Linked DNA regions of Aureispira sp. CCB-E. The protein of the gene in region 2 interacts with the protein of the main gene of each other region in a pairwise test. Links are inferred from orthologs where the notes say so. Each region holds a gene or a part of one and is shown on either strand. Other genes may lie near its edges. The genes, in order: ftsZ, QP953_RS03135 and ftsA.

The links.
Region 1: the proteins of QP953_RS03135 (region 2) and ftsZ interact in binary tests that used the Escherichia coli proteins (3 or more experiments, as listed by UniProt). The link is inferred for Aureispira sp. CCB-E from one-to-one orthologs.
Region 3: the proteins of QP953_RS03135 (region 2) and ftsA interact in binary tests that used the Escherichia coli proteins (3 or more experiments, as listed by UniProt). The link is inferred for Aureispira sp. CCB-E from one-to-one orthologs.

The regions. Positions count from the first base shown.
Region 1 is NZ_CP133671.1:6,032,371-6,038,732, forward strand. What follows is about bases 3,525-6,362. They hold ftsZ (cell division protein FtsZ), read right to left. Parts: upstream 5,749-6,362; coding sequence 4,300-5,748; downstream 3,525-4,299. Other genes in these bases: QP953_RS23495 (N-acetylglutamate synthase), read right to left, coding at 3,525-3,787; ftsA (cell division protein FtsA), read right to left, coding at 6,078-6,362. Also shown: QP953_RS23475 (peptidylprolyl isomerase), read right to left, coding at 1-338; QP953_RS23480 (SDR family oxidoreductase), read right to left, coding at 538-1,449; QP953_RS23485 (DUF255 domain-containing protein), read right to left, coding at 1,449-2,060; QP953_RS23490 (UbiX family flavin prenyltransferase), read left to right, coding at 2,388-2,945; more of QP953_RS23495, read right to left, coding at 3,431-3,524. UniProt on the Escherichia coli protein: Essential cell division protein that forms a contractile ring structure (Z ring) at the future cell division site. The regulation of the ring assembly controls the timing and the location of cell division.
Region 2 is NZ_CP133671.1:800,277-806,617, reverse strand. What follows is about bases 1,728-4,544. They hold QP953_RS03135 (rod shape-determining protein), read right to left. Parts: upstream 3,745-4,544; coding sequence 2,710-3,744; downstream 1,728-2,709. Other genes in these bases: QP953_RS03130 (alpha/beta hydrolase), read right to left, coding at 4,102-4,544; mreC (rod shape-determining protein MreC), read right to left, coding at 1,728-2,481. Also shown: mrdA (penicillin-binding protein 2), read right to left, coding at 1-1,030; QP953_RS03145 (hypothetical protein), read right to left, coding at 1,194-1,688; more of mreC, read right to left, coding at 1,681-1,727; more of QP953_RS03130, read right to left, coding at 4,545-4,980; QP953_RS03125 (polyprenyl synthetase family protein), read left to right, coding at 5,648-6,341. UniProt on the Escherichia coli protein: Forms membrane-associated dynamic filaments that are essential for cell shape determination. Acts by regulating cell wall synthesis and cell elongation, and thus cell shape.
Region 3 is NZ_CP133671.1:6,037,605-6,040,941, reverse strand. The notes cover bases 378-3,337. They hold ftsA (cell division protein FtsA), read left to right. Parts: upstream 378-1,180; coding sequence 1,181-2,494; downstream 2,495-3,337. Other genes in these bases: ftsZ (cell division protein FtsZ), read left to right, coding at 2,824-3,337; QP953_RS23510 (cell division protein FtsQ/DivIB), read left to right, coding at 378-770. Outside these bases: more of QP953_RS23510, read left to right, coding at 1-377. UniProt on the Escherichia coli protein: Essential cell division protein that assists in the assembly of the Z ring. May serve as the principal membrane anchor for the Z ring.

The DNA.
Region 1 (6,362 bases), 5.2 Mb from region 2 along the record:
TCAACAAACTCAGCAGGAATGGTATAGCCGGGACCTCCATTTCCAAGCATTACGCCCGCAGCAGCACCCTTTGATTCGGGGTCTCCTCCTTGAATCATAAAATTATTAATCACCCGATGAAACAACAAACTGTCATAAAAACCTTCTTTGACCAACTTGACAAAGTTATCTCTATGTTTTGGCGTACTAGAGTAAAGTTGTATTTCTACCACTCCATACTCTGTTGTCATTTCAACAATCGGTTCATAATTGGGAGATTTAGGATTGTAAATACTCTTTGAACAAGCACTCCACAGACAAGCGAATGCAAGCAATAAAAATAAATGTTGCTTTTTCATCTTCTACGTTATAGATATTAGTAGTTCGTTAAAAAATAAAACGTCCACTAATTATATGGTTTTAGTAGACGGTTAAAAATAAAATACAATGATAGTGTTTTTATCCTAATAACGAAAAAAAGCATTCCACAGCTTGCTAAAAAACTAAAATACGCTGCTGCTACGTAGTTTCAACGGAGTAATGAATAGAAGTCATTATTTATGAACTACTCTTGAGAGAGGATAATTGTTCATCAAGGCTTGGAACCTTATAACCCAATATTTCATTGGCCAATGAGCTATCTAGACTCACATCTGGTGGTCGTGCAGGGATCAAATCAAGCTCTTTTTGCATTGTTGGTACAATTAATTGCTTGTCTAACGCAAAATGTTCTGCCATTTTCAAAGCAAAATCATATCTAGAACAAGACTCCCCACCTCCTAGATGAAACAAGCGTTCTTTTTCGTGCTGTTGCTGATTGGTATCCCAAGCATATACCATTAGTTTTTCCAAGCCCATACTTGCCGTTGTCGCACCAACCATTGTTCTATATTCATCTACAAAGCCTCTAATTTCTTCTCCTGCTTGTAATTTTTCAAGGGTTTGTGTATAAAAATTACTGGCATAACTCGGTGTTGTTCCAAACATCAATGGCAAGCGAGCAACAAAAACATGCTCAAAGTCTTCTAACACACTTTCTTCTGCCATTTGTTTTTGCAAACCATATTGAGACAATGGGTAAGAAAAGTCATCTTCGGAATAAGGAGCTGAGTTGCCATTAAAGACCAAATCTGTAGAAGAAAAAATCATTGGAATATTTGCCCGTTGAGTTGCTTCAGCTATAGCTACGGTGGTATACACATTAATGTGATGGCTTAATGCAGGATGTTGCTCACAAAATGCAGGGTTGGCGATTGCTGCCAAATGAACAACTATATCTGGTTTTTCTCGATCAATCAATTTAGAAATCTCTGGAGTATCTAAAAGATTAATTTTTGTCCAATTAATTTTTAAACCTGTAGGTTGGTTTCGAAAATACGTTCCTACTAAGTCATACTTGGAAGCAAATTGTTGGCAAAAATTAAAGCCTAAAAACCCAGATGCCCCCGTTAAAAGAACCTTTTTGGTCATTAGTGTTTGGTGTTATTGGTGGTAGGAGCAACCATTTTTTGAGGGCTTTTATATGCTTTTTGAAAATCAGCCCAAGGTGTTTTGGTATAATGCTCTTCAGCTAAATAGTGCATAATCATATCAAACGTAGGGATATCCAAATAACCTGGAATACGCTGTAGTAGTTGAAAATCTTCGTTCAAAAATACAACTGTTGGATAGCTCATCTTTCCAGCGAGCAAGGCTGCTGCTAATTCGTGGTAGCCTCTACGCCCATTGGCAACATATTTAAATGTCTTGCCATCAAAGGTAATCGATTCTTTTTGCTCTGCATCAAATTTAACAGGATAAAAATGCTCGTTTAGGTAAGAAGAAACCATTGGTTTTTCAAATGTTTCCTTGTCCATTTTTTTGCACCAACCACACCAATCTGTATAAATATCGACGAATATTTTTTTAGGTGTCTTGCCTGCAGCTTTAGCTGCTTGCGCTGCGGCAACGGCTTCTTCCCATGTCATCCACCGCACATTCTTTCCATCAATATGGCCTGCCGTATTATGGGGAGCTGTCGTAAAGGCGTAGGCTGCCATAAAAAAAGAAAAGGTCAATACACCCAGTAAAATCTTTTTCATATCTCGCTAGTTTTGTAAAACTTTATTTGCTAATTCAAGAACTTTCATGAGAGAACCACCTGTCACGAAATAATCAAGTTTTAAGTTATTCTATATTCGATTAGTCGTTCGTTGATTTTTTTGAACGATTACTTAAGTTCATGCTAATAAAACTCTATTTCTTATCAGAAGTTACTTATTTTCCTACCTTTAAGATTTATTTATTAATCTTTTAAGAAAAGTTTTAGTGTAGTAAATTTACTTAAAATTTTTCCTAAAAATGAACTAAGATCAATAATTGCTGTATTCATAATAGAATTCAAAAACGATTCCAAAAATAATAAAAAAATGAAGAAAATAGTAATTGCGGTTGGTGGGTCTAGTGGTTCTATCTATACAAAAGTTCTGTTAGACAAACTAGTAACACTCCAAGACCAGTTAGAAAAAGTCGGTATTGTTATGAGTGATAATGCCAAATTAAATTGGAAATTAGAGCTTGAAAATACTAATTATGATGCATATCCGTTTGATTTTTATACCAAGAATGATTTCTTTGCTCCCTTTGCTTCTGGTTCTGCCAAATACGATACTATGATTGTCTGTCCTTGCTCAATGGGTTTATTGGCAAGAATCGCTACAGGAGTCTCTAACGACCTTACTACACGTGCTGCTGATGTTATTTTAAAAGAAAGAAGGCGCTTGATTCTTGTTCCTAGGGATACTCCTTTTAGTCTTATTCACATTAACAATATGAAGACTATCACAGAGGCAGGTGGGATTATTTGCCCTGCAATTCCTTCTTTTTATAGCAAACCTACTACATTAGAAGAAGTAGCTGCAACAGTGGTTGATCGAATCTTAGATTTGGCAGGTTTTGAAATTGAAAGCTACCGTTGGGCAGAATAAAGGCACTTATTTTTAAGGTAGGTTAAAGTCTCGTTAAAGATTATCAATATCCCTATTATTCATTCTTTTTTTAATTTTTGATACTGTGCAACCCTTAGATTTCTTTGAAGAAACTTCAAAACACACTACTTATAAAACACTTCAAGTTTTTTTAATTTTCATCAATGCTGTGTTTTACATTACAATCCCTACTATGATTATGCTAATAGAACATTCGGTTAGCTTTGATACTTTAGTTCTAGTTCCCGTCCTAATCGTTATCTTCACCATTTATACTTTTACTGCTTCTACATTCGTTCATGCCGCACTAAGCCTTTTATTTTATATATTATCTACTACCTTTCGCCTTTTGAAGTGCCCCCTTCTTTCTAATTTATTCAAGGCTTTTAGAGCAAGATTAAATGTTATTGTGCTTAGTCTATGCACTAATTTGCTCTTTTTAGTCTGGTATTTACAATACATCCATTTTATTGGCTAATTAGTACCTACCCCATCGAAACAACTTCCTCTACAATAGACATTCCTTCTGATTGATCGCCATTGGTCCAACGCCACTTTTCAAACAATCGAATTCTACCATTCGAGCGCATTTCAGGAGTCGATTCACAATAACCCGTCATCAATTCTCCTTTAACACTGACGTGTTGATAATGAAATTGTAATTTGCCATTTTCTAGAACCTTGCCCGTAATAGTTCCTATTTCGATTCCACCTCCTTCATAAGTCCCCCAAACAACATTTCCTCGTTGGCGATAATAAAAGGTTGTTGCATTCGTCACATGACCATTATCATCATTGACAATTGCCTTAAAAATTTTGTTATTATAATTAAATGTTGCCATACATTATTATAAATCATCCACTATTTTCACCTTGCTTGCCCTTCAACCAATATCCTCAAATTGCAACTTAACACTTGTCTAAATACAAAAATCAGTTACCCTAAAGCTACCGTCAAAGAACAACAAACAAAATACACACGACTAATTATTAAGCATGAACTTATGCTCAAATAAATTAAGCATTTAGAACAAATTATGTAAAAACACCTCTATTTTTTAGGTCTATTTACTCAAATAAGATTTATTGGAGGTCTATCAGTATGTATTTAGCGGACTGTTGTTATTAAAAATAAACTACTAATCAATAAATTGAATTGTTGGAAGCCATACCTTAATAGCATTAGGTATGCTATAGGCACCCAAGATAGTATTTTTTTAACATTTTCTTAATATTTAACTAAAGTTAGATTGCATTCTATAAAAAGAAAGAATCCATCCTAAATTTAAAATTCAAGATGGATCTTTATTAATATATTGCATTTGCCCTTGAGCAAGGACATTGTTGTCTAAAACTAGTCTACATTATCGTGCAAAAAAGAGTTATTATCCTTTACTTCAGGTTCATCATCGTCAGAAATTGTCCATTGAGACACATTCGAATCAGAAGAATGCTCAACATTATCTAGTGCAATACCTTTGCGGAGGTAAGCAGGTTGATTTTCAAGTTCATTCAACACTTCAGGATTATTTAGTTTTACGCTCAAATTTTTGAGACGTTGTCTACGTTCTTCCAAAGTTTCTGATTTTTCGACAACTTTAGGTTCTTCTTTTTGGGTGTCAGGCTTTACAAATGGCTCTTTTTCGATAGAGTATTTAGGCTTGTCACTACTTTGTTTTTTTTTACTAAAGTTAAATTCAATAGATCCATGATCCGAATCCAAATCTTTGTTAAAAAAAGATCCCGATGTTGATTTTTTGGTAGTTGGTTCGTCATCGTCCAAAGCCACGCGAACTTTCTTTTCGACAGGACGCTCTTCTCTTGCCGTCATTTTCTTGGCATCTTGACCTGTTTCAAAGCCTGTAGCAATTACAGTAACTGAAATTTGTTCTCCCAAACTTTCGTCAAAACAGTTTCCCCAAATAAGGTCTGTTCCATACCCAGCCTCTTCTTGTACATATTCTGTAATTTCGAAAACCTCATCCATGGTTACTTCCTTGGTACCAGAAGTAATATTTAACAAAATGTGTTGTGCTCCTTTGATGTCATTGTCTTCCAATAAAGGAGATTGCAAAGCAGCTTCTACAGCACGAATAGCACGATCGTCGCCCTCTGTGGTTGCCGTACCCATTACCGCTACTCCAGAGTCACGCATAACAGTATTGACATCTTCAAAGTCAACGTTTACATAACCAGGTACTGTAATAATTTCGGCAATACCTTTGGCTGCTGTCATCAAGATATCATCTGCTTTAGAGAAAGCTTCGCTAAGGTTTAAATTGCCATAAATTTTACGCAATTTATCATTAGAAATAACGATTAACGTATCAACATTTTTCTTCAATTCTGCCAAACCTTCCATGGCTTGTTTCATACGTCGACGCCCTTCAAAAGTAAAGGGTACAGTTACAATTCCTACGGTTAGGATATCCAATTCTTGAGCAGCTTTTGCGATGACGGGAGCCGCACCTGTTCCTGTTCCTCCCCCCATTCCTGCGGTTACAAACAACATTTTGGTACCATCACTAAAGTATTGCTTTACTTCATCCAAAGATTCGATACAAGACTCTCTACCAATACCCGGTTTAGAGCCTGCTCCACGACCTTCTGTAAGGGTAGGTCCCAACTGAATTTTGTTAACCACTGCACTAAGATTCATTGCTTGGTTATCGGTATTACAAATTGCAAAATCAACTCCTACGATTTTCTTCTCGTACATATAGTTGACTGCATTGCTACCACCACCACCAACACCAATTACTTTGATTATTGGGTTTGAATCATCTGGTATATCGAATTTCATACTATTTCCTTTATGTTACAAGTTCGAGGGCTTCCGCCAAATACGGATCATGGGGACAAACCCTCTCCGCTTTTAATTTCTTTTAACAATTTATTGAATAACTAGTTTTGCCAAGCAATAAAATGTCATTCAACAACCATTAAATAAGGCTATTTTTGATTATTACAAACTAGCCAACTACAAATATAAAAATTCTTTGACAGAATTTTCAATTAAAGAATCAAGAATTCTTATAGACATTACCATGAATTAACCTCTAAGCTCAGAAAATAGCTTTTTAGAACCTTTTTCTAACGGCGTTTCGTGATAATGTCTTTTAAACAATCGATTTAAAGGTCCCCGTCTGGTTCTGCTTCAAACCATTCTTTGGTACGTTTGAAGATTTTTTCATACCACTTGTTCCCTTCCTCTATTTCAACAGTTTGTTTGCTGTGTGTAGCAGGAACCGCATTAGAACTGTAGTTTGAATCGGCTTCGTATTGACGACCTCTTTGTAATTCTTCAAATCCATTTAGAATCAAGCCGATGCTTGTTGCATAAATTGGGCTTGTAATTTCTTTGTCATATCCATGTGCCAAATGCTCTGTAGGGATTCCCATACGAGCAGACATTCC
Region 2 (6,341 bases):
CTCCACTACAAGACATTCCTCTATTGGGAGTAAGAATTCGTTCTTGCAAACCAATTGCCGATAACGTAGTTTTAAAAATAGATCCTGGTGGGTATTGTGCCATTAAAGCACGGTTGAACAAAGGAAACAAGGAGTCGCCTTGCAGTGCCTTAAAAGCCTCTTTTCGGTTTCTATTGACAGCTAAAATAGCAGGGTCATAAGATGGAGAGCTAACCATTGCTAATATCTCTCCTGTAGAGGGCTCAATTGCAACAATTACCCCTGTTTTATTTTGCATCAATTGCTCTCCATATGCTTGTAACTCCAAATCTATCGAAGTGATTAAATCATAACCTGATACGGCAGCTTCATCCAATGCACCTTCTTTATACTTCCCTTTTCGTTTCCCCCATTTATCTTTTAAAACATGCTCTACTCCTCGAATACCTCTCAACTGTTCCTCATAAAACAACTCTAAACCACTCGTTCCTACATATTCCCCTCGTTGATACAGACCATTGGATTCTTTGATTTTCTTGGGGCTAACCTCACTGATATACCCCAACATATGCGCCCCCACATGTGCAGGATACCCCCTAACGCTCTTTAGTTGGCTTTCAAAACCAGGGAATTCGTACAAGCGTTCTTCAATAGAGGCAAATTTGTCTCCTGGAATCTGAGTCAAAAAATCAAAAGGTTTGCGCTGTGAAAAACGGCGATCGCTAAAATCCTTGTTTAGATTGGCATAAAACGTACTATCTGTAATTCCCAATAGTTTACAAAAGGCAGCTGTATCGATGTTCGCTTTGCGAACTTGGTTGTAGGTTGCTTTCAAATCATACATCGCCAAATTATAAACCAATAACTCCCCATTTCTATCTTTGAGAGCGCCTCTAGATGGGTATAAGGTTACTGCCTCTCGGTAACTATGCTGTTGCTGATAAGACTTGTCCCAAATTTGTATTTGAAAACATTTAAACACAAGCATAGCAGCACAAATTACAAATGCAACTTGCAATACCTTCTGTCTATCTTGATACAAATCTTGCATATAACTTATATTCGTTTAATTTAATGTAGTGCGTCTACTTACTTTTGCTCAAGTAATACACCTTTATCCATTGAATTAGTAGTTAGCTTTGTACTCTCTACCGCCATGAGCTCACATAGCTCGGTTCGCTGCTACTGCTTGGTTTCAACGACCTATTGTTGAGTTATTCTTTGGGATTGAATAAGAATTGATATAAAATAATGATTAGCATTGATAAAGCGTAAATTAAAATCCAGATTAACAACCGCAACCAAGAAAAAAGACTCAACTGCTCTAATGTTACGACCCAGATCGTATGCCATAACATCAAAATACTACTATACTGTATAAACCATCTTGTTCCTAGGTTGTATTTTGTAGGAGCTTTTCCTTTTTCATAACCTCCTCTTGGTTCTAAAATTGCTAAGACCAATGGTCGAGCAGCAGCAACAGCTACTGCTGCCGAAGCAAATAAACCTGGTGTGTTGTAAAAAGCATCAATACACAAACCATAGATAAACGCCAACAACAAGACCAAGCCATCTATCATTCCCACAGGTAATAATAAGATAAAGACAGGATAAATATAGATATCGACACTATCTACTCCTTTCAGAATAAACTGTATGATAATCAACAAAACAAATCGAATAAAATTGGCTCTAATTAAACTAGTCATTGATTACCTCCTCTTCTAATTTTAATCGTTCTTCTTTTAATAAATCGGATACTACATATACATATTGTGTACTATTTAAGTCATTAAACAAGGCTACTTTAATGCTGTAAAAGTTCACTCCAGGAGGGTGGTAAAAACTATCAATTGTTCCTATCAATATTCCTTCTGGAAAAATAGTCGAATAGCCACTTGTAACAATTGTATCACCTTTATGAATCGTAGCATGCTTGGGGACAGATTCTAAGTTCATATAACGAGAATCTAAACCATCCCAAACCATAACACCAAAATTATTATTTCCCAAAATTTTGGCACTAATTCGTGTATCTAGATTTAAGATAGACATCGCCACTGCATAATTTCGGCTCACTTTCTGTACGACCCCAACAATGCCCATCCCATTGCCATTCAAAACCCCCGAATTAGCTTTTAAGCCTTGTGCAGCCCCTTTGTTGATCGTAATAAAATTTCTAGGTCGATGGATTGTATTGTTGACAACTTTGGCGTCATGGTATCGATAATATTGCTGCAAAGTAGTATCTTTTATGGTGTTGGTCTGAATCAAGGAACTAAACTTTGAATTTGGCAGCCGCATTTTTAATTCAGCATTTTCTCTTGCCAAACTATCATTAACCGCAGAGAGATTCCAATATCGTGCTACTCGACTAGTCGATTCATAAACACCACCAATCAAACCATTGGCTGAGCTTAAAAAAGCTTGTGTATTTGCATTACTATTTCTTGTAAAATAAATCGACAATGCAATCACCTCTAATAGAAAAAAGGCAAACACACCATTATATTTTATAAAAAATAAGAATATCCGCTGCATAATGTACTAAATCAGATAGGTAGGAAACGAAAACCATCCACCCTTACAATAGGATCGTTTTATCAAAGCTTAAGATGGAGGTAGAGTTTTTTTAAAAAAATTGCCGAATTTACAACACTAAAAAAAGGGTGGCAAATTCGGCAATTGTGGCTATTGGTAACCAAAGCTTTTTTTGATCATCAGCTTTAATTACATATTCTTGTGTGTAATCAAGAAAGAGTATTTAACTCTATTTTTAAGTGCAATACCTGTACCACGAACAACAGCACGAAGAGGATCTTCAGCAACATGTACAGGTAATTTAGTTTTTTGAGCAATACGCTTGTCCAATCCCCTCAACAAAGCTCCACCACCAGTTAAGTACAACCCTGTTTGATAAATATCCGCAGCAAGCTCTGGAGGCGTATTTTCCAATGCTTTTAGAATAGCATCTTCAATTTTTGAGATAGATTTATCCAAACAATGGCTGATTTCATTATAAGAAACCATGATTTGTTTTGGAATACCAGTCATCAAGTCTCGACCATTAACCGCATAATCTTCTGGTGGTACTTCTAACTCATGCAAAGCAGCACCAACATTAATTTTGATTTGCTCAGACGTGCGTTCACCAATCAGTAAGTTGTGTTGACGACGCATATAATTCATAATATCAACCGTAAACTCGTCTCCTGCTGTGCGGATAGATTGATCACAAACGATTCCTGCTAGTGCAATAACAGCAATTTCTGTCGTTCCACCTCCAATATCTATAATCATGTTTCCAATCGGCTCTGTTACATCCAATCCAATTCCCAAAGCAGCAGCCATTGGTTCGTGAATAAGATACGTTTCTCTAGATCCCACATGCTCTGCCGAATCAAATACAGCACGTTTTTCTACTTCTGTAATACCAGAAGGTATACAAATAACCATGCACATATTTCGAAACAGCCTGCGTCGATTGGGAATCATATCAATCATACCTTGAATCATACGTTCTGCTGCCTCAAAATCAGCAATAACTCCATCTTTCAGAGGGCGAACAGTACGAATCATTTGGTGGGTCTTCTCATGCATCATCATTGCCTTTCGACCAACAGCAATTACTTCGTTGGTATTTCTGTTAACGGCAACAATAGACGGCTCATCAACAATTACTTCATCATCAGCAGTAATTAGTGTATTAGCGGTCCCTAAATCTATGGCTATTTCTTGCGTAAAAAAACTGAAGAAATTTTTCATTCTTATCTATAAAAGGATTGAGTGTTTGCGAAACTAGTTTAAATTGATCGTGTATTCATCTAGGGGTCTAAACTTAAGTCAGTTTCTATTAAATTAGTATTTCTTTTTCAAGTTGTTACGATAGTCGTCTTATTTAGCACAAATTTACCAATTATAAGTAGTTCAACAAAAAATTAACCTACATTTTTGGTATAGTTTAGGATAATAATACTTTGTTAATTTATAGAGTCATTAATCCTCTATTTGACACAAAATAAAACGATCAAACTATTACTTGTTATAAATAAGTTACTAAAAGTAACTTATGGTGGTTCATCTTTTTACATAATAAGACTTTTTGTTGATAAATTAGTCTTACTAGTACTTTTTCTCATTTTTATTACCTTTTTTTTTCAAAAAGGATAAACTTTCTACAATCAGTTCTTGGGTATGCTTAGGCAAATGGTTTTTATCAAAAGGATGCTGTCCTCCAAAAACATGATTGGCACCATCAATAAGACATAATTCTGCATTGGCAGCATGTTCTAACAAGTAGTTAGCAGCGTCTACAGGTACGGCAGGATCAGCACTTCCATGTACAATCAAATACGGTTTGTTCAAATCTTGCAAAGTATTTTTGATAGACAATCGTTTGGCATTTTTTTGATAATCTTCAAATAACTGATAATAAAGTGGCATATTTTGTTTGGTTCTACCATTCAATACATAATAAACACCATCTTTTTCCCATTGTTTTATTTTTTCTTCTTCCTGCTGCCAAGCATAATTCAACTCATGTACCCCTGCCCACGTAATGACTCGTTGCACATAATCATTTTCTTTGGTAGCAATTAGCGCAATTGGTCCTCCTCTACTATGTCCAATTAGATTAATATCCTTGGTGTTCCAATTAATTTTTGAACGCAATTCTTGTGCTTGAACAATCCAATCCAACACAGTTTGCAAGTCATCTAATTCCTTACTATAATTATTTTGCCCAAAAGCCTCCAAGTCTACAAAATCAAGAGGATTGTCTGGTGTTGTTCCATTGTGTGAAAAGTTGAACTTTACAAAACAATATCCTGCTTCTACAAACTTTTTAGCAATTGCTTCCCAATGCCCCCAATCTTTGAAACCTTTGAATCCATGAGCAAAAACAAGAATGGGTAAAGGAGCAATTGAAGTTTTCCAGTAGATATCTACAGGAATTGACTTTCCGTATTTACCTTTTAATAAATGGTTGTTGATTTGATCCATTTGATTCTATTCTTAATGCTTTACAAATTTCTTACTTAAAGGTAATTTTTTTCTTATTTTTCACGACCTTTTTTGGGTTTGTATTATTAAACGGTTCATAACTTTAGTAACTGGTCGCTCTAGAGTTTAACGGAATTAAACGCAGCACTTAATTTAGATTTCAAGCACTGACATCCCGCACAACAAAGCACTGATATTCAACAACAATTGTTTATTTCCTCTTACTTTTTAGAATAATTTGCTAAAACCATATTAAGGAAGCAAAAAATCAATCGTATAAAACCACCTCAAACTTCCTCCTTTCATACTCCTTAATAGACTCTGTAACAAACTATTAAAAGCCTACTACACTAAGTAAATTCATAACATTTTATATTTTCAATAAAAATTGAAAATAAAGTTTTTTTTTACTATTTTTGTATAACGAATGTTGCTATTTTTTTATAAAAATTTGATTCTTTGTTTATTTAAAAGCAAAAAACAAAATTCTATAAAACTGATAACCAACAAAATACCATTACTTTTGCTAACATTATGAATATTTAAAGCAAGTAATGGATAAAACAAAAGGATAGAAAAGGTGTTCTAAGAAATACTACTACTATGAACATGTTCATTTTCGTTTCCAATCATAAACAGAGGCTTAGCTCTATTTGACTTTTAGTGCATGATAAAATCATTGTCCAATATACAAGCACCTATTGATACCGAAATTAAGGAATTTCATCGGCGTTTTAAAAACGCAATGAAAAGTGATGTTCCTTTACTAGATACGGTGACCAACTTCATTGTCCGTCGCAAGGGCAAACAAATGCGTCCAATGTTTATTTTCTTAAGTGCCAAGGTATGTGGTGACGTCAACGACTTGACTTATCATGCTGCTAGTTTGGTTGAATTATTACATACGGCCACGCTTATTCATGATGATGTAGTTGACGACTCGATGCAACGCAGAGGTTTTTTCTCATTAAATGCATTGTGGGGCAATAAAATATCTGTTTTGGTAGGAGATTATCTACTTTCTAAAGGTCTCTTACTTTCTATTGAGAATAATGCGATCAATTTATTAAAAATAACTTCCAATGCCGTTCAAGAAATGAGCGAAGGAGAGCTATTGCAAATTGAAAAAGCACGTCGATTAGACATTAAGGAGGAAGTATATTTCCAAATCATACGTAAAAAAACGGCTTCACTCATAGCTTCTGCTTGTGCTAGCGGGGCTGCCTCTACCACTTCCGATGAAGCTGTTATCCAAAAAATGCATGATTTTGGTGAAAAAATTGGCATTGCTTTCCAAATTCGAGATGATTTATTTGATTTTGGTGATGGAGACGCAGGCAAGCCTCAAGGCAATGATATTC
Region 3 (3,337 bases), 5.2 Mb from region 2 along the record:
CTTGGATTATAAAGCGACTATCATTGATAGTAGGGGCTGTTGCTATTTTGTTATTGGTCATTGCAGCGGTTCAATACCGCAAGAAAAGTGTAATTGGAGAGGATGATCTGACCATTAAAATTATTAAAAATGACGCTCAAAATAAATTTGTTAGAGAGCGTGATGTGACGGAAATTTTATTCAGAGAATTTAGGCATGCAATAGTTGGACAACCCTTGGAGTTGATTGATCTAAAGGAAATAGAAGAGGTCTTGGAATCGGATATTTTTATCAAAGATGCCGATGTTTATATTGATGCTCTAAACAAAGTTCATATTACAGTTGAACAACGGATTCCAATTGCTCGAATTATGGATGAAGAAGATCCAAGCTATTATTTGGATGAAGATGGAGAGCGTGTTCGGACATCTCCTAAGTTTACTGCTAGAGTAATGGTTGTAACAGGAAAAATTGGTCATTATAATGATAATTATTTGAATATTCCTCATCATCGGTTAAATCGGGTGTTTGAGTTAATCAAATTTATCAATGGCAATGACTTTTGGAAGGCACAATTGGAGCAAATCCATATTGATCACAGTGGAGAAGCAACCTTAATACCAAAATTAGGTGACCATGAAATAAAATTTGGGGCTCCTAATGAAGATATTGAAGACAAATTTCATCGTTTAGAGGTTTTTTATCAAGATGGATTGCCTGTAGAAGGATGGAACAAATACAAGAGCATCAACTTGGCTTTCAAGGGGCAAGTAGTTGCCAAGAAACGTTAGTTAAACAACAAGAGATAAAAGAACCTAAGGGAATTGCACGAATTAATTGCCTTTAGGAATCAACTAGTTAATAACATCAATTTAGTTTGCTAATTTTTTAGTTTTAGCGAAAGGTTTTGACCTTGAATCAAAAGGATAAAGAATAAGCAAACTACTATCAATAGCTTACTATAGTTCAATAGTCGTATTAAATTACTTTGTAAGTGCTGTGTAGTTGATTGTTAGCTAAATGTGAAATACATTTTCATGTTTTATCAACTACACAAGATATTCTTACTAGTAATGGGAACTAAAAACATACTGTATCAATAAATTACCCAATTAGTATGAATATAGTCGTTCTTCATTTATGGACTAAGTTAGTAAGCTATAAACTATAACATAAAGAATTAAATAAATTGCGGATTATTATGGAAAACCAAATTGTTGTCGCTTTAGACATCGGAACTACAAAGATTTGCGCTATGGTAGGGCGCAAGGATAAGCACGGAAAATTAGAAATATTGGGAACTGGTAAAGTAGAATCAGTGGGTGTTCTAAGAGGTGTTGTATCTAATATTGAAAAAACAGTAAAGGCGATTTCAGATGCTATAGCAGAAGCAGAGCGTCGCTCAGGTGTCGAAATAGGTGTGGTAAATGTCGGTATAGCTGGACAACACATCAAGAGTCTTCAGCATAGAGGTATCTTGACAAGACACAGTTTGCACGATGAAATTTCGCAAGATGATATAGATGATTTGATCTCGGATATGTACAAGTTGGTCTTGCCTCCAGGTGATAAAATCATTCACGTAATCCCTCAAGAATATATCGTAGACAACGAGCAAGGTATTGTGGACCCTATTGGTATGTCAGGAATTCGTTTGGAAGCAAATTTCCATATTATTACTGGGCAAACTACAGCTACAAAGAACATTGCTAAATGTGTTCAGAAAGCAGGTCTAGAAATGGCATCTTTGGCATTGGAACCAATTGCTTCTTCTGCTTCTGTGTTAAGCGCAGAAGAAATGGAAGCGGGGGTTGCTTTGGTTGATATAGGAGGAGGAACAACCGACTTAGCGATTTTCCATGAGGGAATCATCCGCCATACTGCTGTAGTGCCTTTGGGAGGAAATATCATTACCAAAGATATTAAAGAGGGGTGTAACGTTATGGGGCAACAAGCCGAGAAGTTGAAAGTGAAATTTGGTGCTGCTATGGCCAATGCCTTGACTGAAAATAGAATTATTACGATTCCTGGTCTAAGAGGACGTTCGCACAAAGAAATCTCTGAAATTAACTTGGCACGCATTATTCAAGCACGTGTGGAAGAAATTTTGGATTTGATTTATTGGGAAATTCGTCGTTCAGGGTACGAGCGTAAGTTGATTGGTGGAATTGTTTTGACAGGGGGTGGTGCCTTGTTGCGCAATATCACGGATTTGGTAGAGTTGCACACAGGAATGTCTGCTCGTATGGGAATCCCTACAGAGCATTTGGCACATGGATATGACAAAGAAATTACAAGCCCAATTTATGCAACAAGCATCGGCTTGATTCTAAATGGATTTGAAGAATTACAAAGAGGTCGTCAATACGAAGCCGATTCAAACTACAGTTCTAATGCGGTTCCTGCTACACACAGCAAACAAACTGTTGAAATAGAGGAAGGGAACAAGTGGTATGAAAAAATCTTCAAACGTACCAAAGAATGGTTTGAAGCAGAACCAGACGGGGACCTTTAAATCGATTGTTTAAAAGACATTATCACGAAACGCCGTTAGAAAAAGGTTCTAAAAAGCTATTTTCTGAGCTTAGAGGTTAATTCATGGTAATGTCTATAAGAATTCTTGATTCTTTAATTGAAAATTCTGTCAAAGAATTTTTATATTTGTAGTTGGCTAGTTTGTAATAATCAAAAATAGCCTTATTTAATGGTTGTTGAATGACATTTTATTGCTTGGCAAAACTAGTTATTCAATAAATTGTTAAAAGAAATTAAAAGCGGAGAGGGTTTGTCCCCATGATCCGTATTTGGCGGAAGCCCTCGAACTTGTAACATAAAGGAAATAGTATGAAATTCGATATACCAGATGATTCAAACCCAATAATCAAAGTAATTGGTGTTGGTGGTGGTGGTAGCAATGCAGTCAACTATATGTACGAGAAGAAAATCGTAGGAGTTGATTTTGCAATTTGTAATACCGATAACCAAGCAATGAATCTTAGTGCAGTGGTTAACAAAATTCAGTTGGGACCTACCCTTACAGAAGGTCGTGGAGCAGGCTCTAAACCGGGTATTGGTAGAGAGTCTTGTATCGAATCTTTGGATGAAGTAAAGCAATACTTTAGTGATGGTACCAAAATGTTGTTTGTAACCGCAGGAATGGGGGGAGGAACAGGAACAGGTGCGGCTCCCGTCATCGCAAAAGCTGCTCAAGAATTGGATATCCTAACCGTAGGAATTGTAACTGTACCCTTTACTTTTGAAGGGCGTCGACGTATGAAACAAGCCATGGAAGGTTTGGCAGAATTGAAGAAAAATGTTGATACGTTAATCGTTATTTCTAATGATAAATTGCGTAAAA